2 regions of the Paracoccus sp. NBH48 genome follow, and region 2 is predicted to be linked to the other one. Evidence: riboswitches for the same ligand, from Rfam matches in the RefSeq annotation. Region 2 holds a riboswitch; the other holds the start of a gene.
What was found. Region 2 has a riboswitch for cobalamin ahead of F1642_RS11635 (ABC transporter substrate-binding protein). Riboswitches for the same ligand answer to the same signal wherever they lie in the genome.
Positions count from the first base shown of each region.

Region 1: another riboswitch for cobalamin. It lies ahead of F1642_RS09310 (DUF1636 domain-containing protein); the one in region 2 lies ahead of F1642_RS11635 (ABC transporter substrate-binding protein).

Region 1 is NZ_VUOJ01000004.1:495,623-499,830, reverse strand. It holds gene F1642_RS09325 (trehalose-6-phosphate synthase) at 1-168, opposite strand, end outside; gene otsB (trehalose-phosphatase) at 178-900, opposite strand; gene cobO (cob(I)yrinic acid a,c-diamide adenosyltransferase) at 1,002-1,631, opposite strand; cobalamin riboswitch at 1,672-1,898, shown strand; gene F1642_RS09310 (DUF1636 domain-containing protein) at 1,993-2,403, shown strand; gene cobW (cobalamin biosynthesis protein CobW) at 2,406-3,449, shown strand; partial or broken gene cobN (cobaltochelatase subunit CobN) at 3,449-4,208, shown strand, end outside.
Region 2 is NZ_VUOJ01000005.1:81,610-85,817, forward strand. It holds gene F1642_RS11620 (TRAP transporter small permease subunit) at 1-248, shown strand, start outside; gene F1642_RS11625 (TRAP transporter large permease subunit) at 248-1,564, shown strand; gene F1642_RS11630 (hypothetical protein) at 1,690-1,944, shown strand; cobalamin riboswitch at 2,193-2,410, shown strand; gene F1642_RS11635 (ABC transporter substrate-binding protein) at 2,548-3,555, shown strand; gene F1642_RS11640 (iron ABC transporter permease) at 3,552-4,208, shown strand, end outside.

The DNA.
Region 1 (4,208 bases), on a different contig from region 2:
GTCCTGCAGGTCGGGCGCGGGATCGTCCGTCACCTCGCCCGAGAAACCCACCCACACCCCGCCGGAACTGCGCAGCGCATCCTCCAGCGCCACCACCAGCCCCCCCGAGGGGTCGTCCCCCAGCGGCAGGCGGTTCGAGACGACGATCAGGCGCGGTTCGGTGGACATGGGCATTCCTCAGTTCAGCGATGCGTCAAGCCAGGCGGCCAGCGCGGCAGGGTCGGACAATCGGTGATGCGCGGCGGTGGGACCGTCGCCGATCTTGATGGCAAAGCCGCCGCGGGCCTGCGCCTCGGCCATGGCGGGTTCGTCGGTGGTATCGTCGCCCGCAAAGACCGGCACGCGCCCGACAAAGGGCTCAAGCGTCATCAGATGGGCCAGCGCGCTGTCCTTGCCGACGCCACCGGGGCGCAGTTCAACCGCCATCTTGGCGGGCTGCAGCACCAGATGCGGGTTCCGGTCGGCCAGATCCTGCATCACCCCCTCGACAAAGGTGCGAAGATCGGGGGCGTCCCGATAATGCAGTGCGACGCCGTGGGGCTTTTCCTCGACCAACAGGGCGGGATGGGGCGCGGCGGCGGCATGGGCCGCGGCATGAAGGGGGCCCGCGTCGAAATCGACCCGGTGCAGGGTCTGGATGCGGCCGGGGCGCAGCGACAGCTCGGCGCCGTGGCTGCCCGCGACGATCCCCTCGAACCCGTCCATATGTCCGCGCAGGTCGGCCACGTCGCGCCCCGAGATCAGCGCCACTGCGCCCCCCTGCCGCCGGTACAGCGCCGCCAGCCGGTCGCGCAGCGCCTGCGTGACAACGACCGCATCGGGCCGGGGGGCGATGTCGACCAGGCAGCCGTCGAAATCCAGGAACAGGGCGGCGTCGGGGGCAAGTGGGGGTGGGGTCACGTCAGGCGGGCTCCGGCGATTGGGATACACCAAAGGGAACCCATGACTCCCCCCGAGGGTTCACCGCCGCGTGAGGTTTTTTGACCGCCAACCCGCGCGCGTCAGTATTCGACCCCGGCCTGCGCCTTGATCCCAGACCGGAACGGATGCTTGACCTGGGTCATCTCGGTCACCAGGTCGGCGGCCTCGATCAGCGCGTCGGGGGCGCCGCGCCCGGTCAGCACCACATGGGTCATGGCGGGCTTTTCCGCCTGCAGAAAGGCCACCACCTCGGCCGCGTCCAGATAACCATAGCGCAGCGCGATGTTGATCTCGTCCAGCAGGACCATGCGGATGGCCGGGTCACGGATCAGGTCCTGCGCGCGCGCCCATCCGGCCTGCGCCATGGCGATGTCGCGGGACTTGTCCTGCGTCTCCCAGGTAAAGCCCTCGCCCATGGCGTGGAACTGGCAGATGCCGGTGAAATGCGTGGTCAGCAGCGTGCGTTCGCCCGTGTCCCACGCGCCCTTGATGAACTGCACAACGGCGCAGGGCATCCCGTGCGCGATGGAGCGCATGATCATGCCGAACCCCGACGACGACTTGCCCTTGCCCGGCCCGGTATGGACGATGATCAGGCCCTTTTCGCCGGTCTTGGTCTCCATCATGCGGTCGCGGGCGGCCTTTTTCCTGGCCATCTTGGCGGCGTGGCGGTCCTGATCCTCGGCGGAAATCGGGTCGGTCTGCGTCATCGGGTCGCTCCTTGCGGTTGACAAACGGCGGGTGCGGGGGTTTGGGTGAGGGCGTGTTGGTTCCTGTCTATGACAGGCGAAGAGGGAATGCGACAAGGCCCCGGGTCATCAGACCCGCGACCCCAAGCGCAGCCGCCCCCGCGACCGTGACCGGAGAGGTCGCCCGATCCACTGGCCCCGATTGGGGCTGGGAAGGTGGGACGACCGTCGGGGCATCCGCCCCTGAATCCGCAAGCCGGGAGACCTGCCAGCACCTGACGATGACGGGCGAACGGGGTGTTTCGCGACCGGCAGGTGATGGCCGGATGCCCCGTGCCGCCTCCTCTCGGACGCCCCTTGCCGCAACAAGGAAGGGGCCGCGATGCGCGCCGTTCTGCATGTCTGCACCACCTGTCGCGGCACCGTGCCCGACCCGGTTCCCGATGCCGCAGGGACCGATGCCGCAAGGACGGATGCCCTTGGCCCGGACGCGCCGCGCCTTGGCGCCCGGCTGCACGACCTGCTGTCCCGCACCGCCCCAGACGGCGTCGAGATCCGCCCCGTCGAATGCCTTTCCGCCTGTTCGCAGGGCTGTTCCGTCGCGCTGTCCGCGCCGGGCAAGTGGTCCTATGTCTATGGCCGCCTGACGCTGGACGACGCCGCCGACATCCTGTCGGGCGCGCGCGCCTATGCCGGGACCGCCGACGGCATCGTGCCGTGGCGCGAACGCCCCGCCGTCTTCCGCAAGCAGAGCCTTGCCCGCATCCCCCCGCATACCCTGTCGCAGGAGTGACCATGAACGACCTCGTGAAGACCCCCGTCACCGTGATCACCGGCTTTCTGGGGTCGGGCAAGACGACCCTGGTGCGCCATCTGATGGCCAACCCCCAGGGGCTGCGCCTTGCGGTGATCGTGAACGAATTCGGCACGATGGGTGTCGATGGAGAGATCCTCAAGGGTTGCGCCGACGCCGCCTGCCCGGCCGAGAATATCGTCGAGCTGTCGAACGGCTGCATCTGCTGCACCGTCGCCGACGATTTCATCCCCACGCTGGAGGCGCTGATGGCGCTGCCCGCCCGCCCGGACCACATCCTGATCGAGACGTCCGGGCTGGCGCTGCCCAAGCCTCTGCTGAAGGCATTCGATTGGCCCGCGATCCGGTCGCGGATCACCGTGGACGGCGTGATCGCCCTGGCCGATGCCGAGGCCGTGGCGGCCGGTCGCTTCGCCCCCGACGTGGCGGCGGTGGACGCGCAGCGCGCCGCCGACCCTGGCCTGGACCACGAGACGCCCCTGTCCGAGGTCTTCGAGGATCAGATCGCCTGCGCCGACGTGATCCTGCTGACCAAGGCCGATCTGGCCGGGCCGGAAGGCGTCGCCGCCGCCCGCGCCGCGATCGAGGCCGAGTTGCCCCGCCCCCTGCCCATTCTGACCGTGACCGAGGGCGCGGTCGATCCGCGCCTGATCCTGGGTCTGGGCAAGGCCGCCGAGGACGACCTGGACGCCCGCCCCAGCCATCACGACGGCGCCGACGACCACGAGCATGAGGATTTCGACACCGTCGTGATCGAGCTGCCCGAGATCACCGATCCCGCCGATCTGGCGGCCCGCATCGCCCGTCTGGCCGCCGAGCAGAACGTGCTGCGCGTCAAGGGCCATGTCGCCGTCGCGGGCAAGCCCATGCGCCTTCTGGTGCAGGCCGTGGGCTCGCGGGTGCGCCATCAGTACGACCGCCCGTGGGGCCAGACCCCGCGCCGGTCGCGCCTTGTGGTGATCGCGGAGCATGACGACGTGAACCCCGACGCGATCCGCGCCGTGCTGGAGGGTGTTCCCGCCTGATGCATGTCATCTTCCGCGAACAGGTCGGGCTTGAACAGTCCGACGCCCCCTATGATCCCGGTCAGACCCCCGGCGATCTGGTGGTCCTGTCCTTTTCGGACAGCGACCTGGGGGCGTTTGCGGAAGGCTGGCGGCGCGCGGCGGGGGGGCTACCCTCGACCCGGCTCTGCAACCTGGTGGCGCTGCGGCACCCGGTTTCGGTCGACACCTATGTCGAGAACACCCTGTCGGGCGCGCGCGGCATCCTGATCCGGTTGATCGGCGGAGAGGCCTATTGGCCCTATGGCCTGGCCTCGGTCCAGGACCTGGCGCGCAGGCGCGGCATCGCGCTGGCCGTGCTGCCCGCGGACGGCCGCGACGATCCGCGGTTGGAGGAGATCTCGACCGTTCCCCCCTCGGTCCTGCGCGTGCTGCGGCGGCATTGCGACCAGGGCGGCGCGGTCGCGGCGCAGGCGGCGCTGGCGCAGATGGCCATCGCATCGGGCCTGCAGGCCGCGCCCGTGCCGGGGGTCAAGACCCTACCCGCGATGGGCTTCTACGACCCCGACCGGGGGGTGGTCGCCGACCCGGGCCCGGTCGCGGCGCTGGTCACCTTCTATCGCAGCTGGCTGGCAGCGGCGGATGTGGCGCCCATCGATGCGCTGATCCGGGCGTTGCGGGCGCGGGGCATCGTGGCGATGGGCGTCTTTGCCCCGTCGCTGAAGGCGCCGGGCCTGGGCGACTGGCTGGCCGATGCCCTGCCGGGCGGGCCTGCGCTGG
Region 2 (4,208 bases):
CCGACATCCTCATCTCGGCGATCTGCGGCCTGTCCTCGGGCGCCTTCGCCTGGGCGGCCTGGCAGATGGTCAAGCGGTCCGCCTGGCGCCCCGACGGCAGCTTTCACCTCGAGACCTCGGGCTCGGCCTGGAACCCGGCCTATCCGGGCGTGCTCAAGGTGCTGCTGATGGTGGCGCTGGCGATCATGGCCCTGCAATTCGCCATCCTGACCGTCAACTATGCCCGCGGGCACAAGGGAGCCCGCTGATGGAGATCTTCGGTTCGCTGCAATCCCTGGGGATCGAGGCCGGGACGGGCCTCCTGTTCGCGCTGCTGCTGCTTTTGCTGCTGACGGGCATCCCGCTGGCCTTCGTCACGCTGCTGGTCACGCTGATCTTCGCGCTGGGGTGGTTCGGCCCGAACGTCGTGCCGCTGATCACCAGCCGCGTCTACACCTTCGTGTCCAGCTTCGTCTTCGTGTCGGTGCCGATGTTCGTGCTGATGGCCGCGATCCTGGACCGCAGCGGCATCGCCCGCGACCTGTTCGAGGCGATGCGCCTGGTCGGCGGCCGCATCCGCGGCGGCGTGGCGGTCCAGACGATCTTCGTGGCCGTCATCCTGGCCGCCATGTCCGGCATCATCGGCGGAGAGGTCGTGCTGCTGGGCCTAATCGCGCTGCCCCAGATGCTGGCCCAGGGCTATGACCGCAAGCTGGCCATCGGCGTCGTCTGCGCGGGCGGCAGCCTGGGGACCATGGTGCCGCCTTCGATCGTGCTGATCATCTATGGCCTGACCGCGAACGTCTCGATCGGCGACCTATTCACGGCCGCCTTCGTGCCGGGCTTCATGCTGGCGCTGCTCTATGTGGCCTATGTGCTGATCCGTGCCTGGCTGACGCCGGGCGACGTGCCCCCGGCCGTCACCGCCCGCGTCCCGCGGGACGAAAAGCTGCGCCTGCTCAAGGGCCTGTTCCTGCCGATCCTGGTCGTGATCATGGTGCTGGGCTCCATCTATGGCGGCATCGCATCCGTGACCGAGGCCAGCGCCGTGGGCGTGGCGGGCGTGCTGATCTCGACCGTGATCCGCGGCGAATTCACCTGGGGCCTGCTGCGCGGCGCGGCCATGCAGACGCTGCAGACAGTCGGCATGATCGTCTGGATCGGCATCGGTGCATCTGCCCTGGTGGGCGTCTTCAACCTGATGGGCGGCATCAACTTCGTGTCGGAACTGATCACCGGCATCAGCGACAACCCGACGATCATCATCCTGTTCATGATGGCGATCCTGTTCGTGCTGGGTATGTTCCTGGACTGGGTCGGCATCGCGCTGCTGACCATGCCGATCTTCGTGCCGATCATCGTCAGCCTGGGATACGACCCCGTCTGGTTCGGGGTGCTGTTCGCGATGAACATGCAGGTCAGCTTCCTGTCGCCGCCCTTCGGGCCCGCCGCCTTCTACCTGAAGTCAGTGACCCCGCCGGACATCTCGCTGGGAGAAATCTTCCGCGCCCTGCTGCCCTTCATCGGGCTGCAGATCCTGGCGGTGGGCCTGCTGATCCTGTTCCCGGCCCTGGCGATCTACTGATCGCCTGCCGTGGATCGGGGGGCATGCCGGATGCGGCGTGCCCCCTTTTCGTTCGGGGACAGGAATGTTGCACCGGCAAGCGGATTGACGGATGATCCGGGTCCGTCACCCAAGGCTGACCCACCATGCACGACCCCGAACCCGTCCCCCGTCCGGACCTGTTCACGAACAAGGACCATGACGCCTGGCTGGAGCAGTTCCTGTTCCTGCGATACACCCTGCACATGCCGGCCGAACGCATCGCCCAGATCGACTATGGCCTTGACCCTGACCATCCCGAAGCCCCGATCGCCGGCCTGTTCTGGGGCAGCCAGATCGAGCGGGACTATCCCCGGCTGGACCTTCGCCACCTGTGGCGAAAGAGGCCCGGCCAGGTTTGAAGCCCTGCGGTGTCAGGCGCTGGATCGCCCGGTGGTCTGACGCCCTATATCCGACCCCCCATCAATGCCTGGCAGGAAGGACTGCGACCAACTCCTTCCTCCGCAGGGCGCCAGCGCGTTCGACCAGCGGCGCACCGGTCGCCGGGATCAGGCTGGCATAAGCGGCGGGTGTCACAGGTGCGTCGGCCGTGGTGGCCGGGTCGGCTGCGGGCTGCTTGCCGCGGCAGTTGACTTTGTCCCCACCCGGCGGCATTTCCGTCCGTGATGGTTCCCGTGCCGGCCAAGGCCCCGGCAGGGTGAAAAGGGAACGTGGTGAGGTGTAGCCATCAGGCGCCGAATCCGCGACTGCCCCCGCAACTGTAAGCGGTAGCCGACCCCATGATGCCACTGGCGCCCCCTGCGCCGGGAAGGCGGGGAAGGCCGCGACCCGCAAGTCAGGAGACCTGCCATCATGACCTGAACCAACCCGGGCGGGGTGCCCCGGAGAAAGACCGCATGCGCCGATCCACGGCCTTCATCCGACGCGACCGCGAAGGTGGGTGGGACCCCGGTGACGCCGCTGCGCCTTTTTCAGCCCCGTCCTTCGTTTCATGAAGGACGACCATGACGACCAGAATCTTCCTGACGACCGCGGTGGCGCTGGGCCTGGGCCAGGCGGCCCTTGCCGCGCCGACCGACTATCCGCTGGTGATCGACAATTGCGGGCACCAAGTGACCATCCCCGCGCGTCCCGACAACGTCGTGTCGATCGGCCAGTCCACGACCGAGATCCTGTATGCGCTGGGCCAGGCGGACCGGATGGCCGGGACCGCGCTGTGGTTCACCCCGGTGCTGCCCGCCTTTGCAGAGGATGATGCCAGGGTTGACCGCATCAGCGACGACACGCCCAGCTTTGAATCGGTGGTGAACCGGCGCCCCGGCTTCGTGCCGACGATGTTCGCCTGGATGATCGGGGATCAGGGGGCGGTCGGCACGCGCCGGCAGTTCGCCGATCTGGGCATTCCGGCCTATGTCATGCCCACGGACTGCCAAGGCAAGGACAACAGCGTGGGCGCCGACGGCACCCGCCTTGCGCCCTTCGACATCGCGACGCTGTGGGACGGCATCGACCAGATCGCGCGCGTCATGGACGCGCAGGACGCGGGCCAGGCGCTGATCGCCGACCTGCAGGCCCGAGAGGTGGCGGTCGTGGAGCGCGCGCGGGCGATGGACCTGCCGGATGCGTCCGCGGCGGTCTGGTTCTCCTCGGCCGATCTGGCGCTGGACCCCTACATGGCGGGCGGGATGGGCGTCCCGGCCTGGATGATGGACCGCCTTGGCCTGCGCAACGTCGTGACCTCGGACGAGGAATGGCCCGCCGTAGGGTGGGAGACGATCGCCCGTGCCGACCCCTCGGTGCTGGTGATCGCGCGCATGGACCGCCGCCGCTTTCCTGCCGACGATGTCGAGGCAAAGCTGCGCTTTCTGAAAACGGACCCGGTCACGCGCCGGATGACCGCCGTGCGCCGGGATCGCATCGTCATCCTGGACGCCGAGGCGCTGCATCCCGGCATTCGCATGATCGACGGGCTGGAGGCCTTGGCGGCGGGCATGGACGGGCTGTCCGAATGACCGCCGATGTCGGGGTGCCGACCGTCCGCCGCCCCTTGGCCCCGGTCTGGCTGTGGGTGTCGCTGCTGATCGTGGCGGCCCCCCTGGCCGGCACCGCCCTGGGGGAAACGCCGATCCCCCTCTCGACCGTCTGGCAGGCGCTGGCCAACCAGATGCTGGGTGCGGGCTATCCGCTGGACCCGATCGATCAGGGTATCGTCTGGGCTTACCGCCTGCCGCGCGCGCTGGTGGCAGGGGCCTGCGGAGCGGGGCTGGCGATCTCGGGGCTGGTCCTGCAGACGCTGTTGCGCAACGCACTGGCCGACCCCTATCTGCTGGGCATCTCGGCGGGGGCGTCTACGGGGGCCGTGACGGTCGCGGTGGCGGGGATCGGCGCGGGGTTCGTGCCGATGTCGGCGGGCGCGCTGCTGGGCGCGATCGCGGCCTTTGCGTTGGTGGTGGGGTTGGCGCGCCTGTCGGGTGGCGGTCCGGGCGCGCGGGGTGCCGCGCAGATCGTGCTGGCAGGCATCGCCGGGTCGCAGCTGTTCAACGCCCTGACCAGCTTCATCATCGCGCGGTCGGCCAGTGCGGAACAGGCGCGCGGCATCATGTTCTGGCTGCTGGGCAACCTGTCGGGCGTCCGGTGGGACGATGTCGGCCTGTCGCTGGCCGCC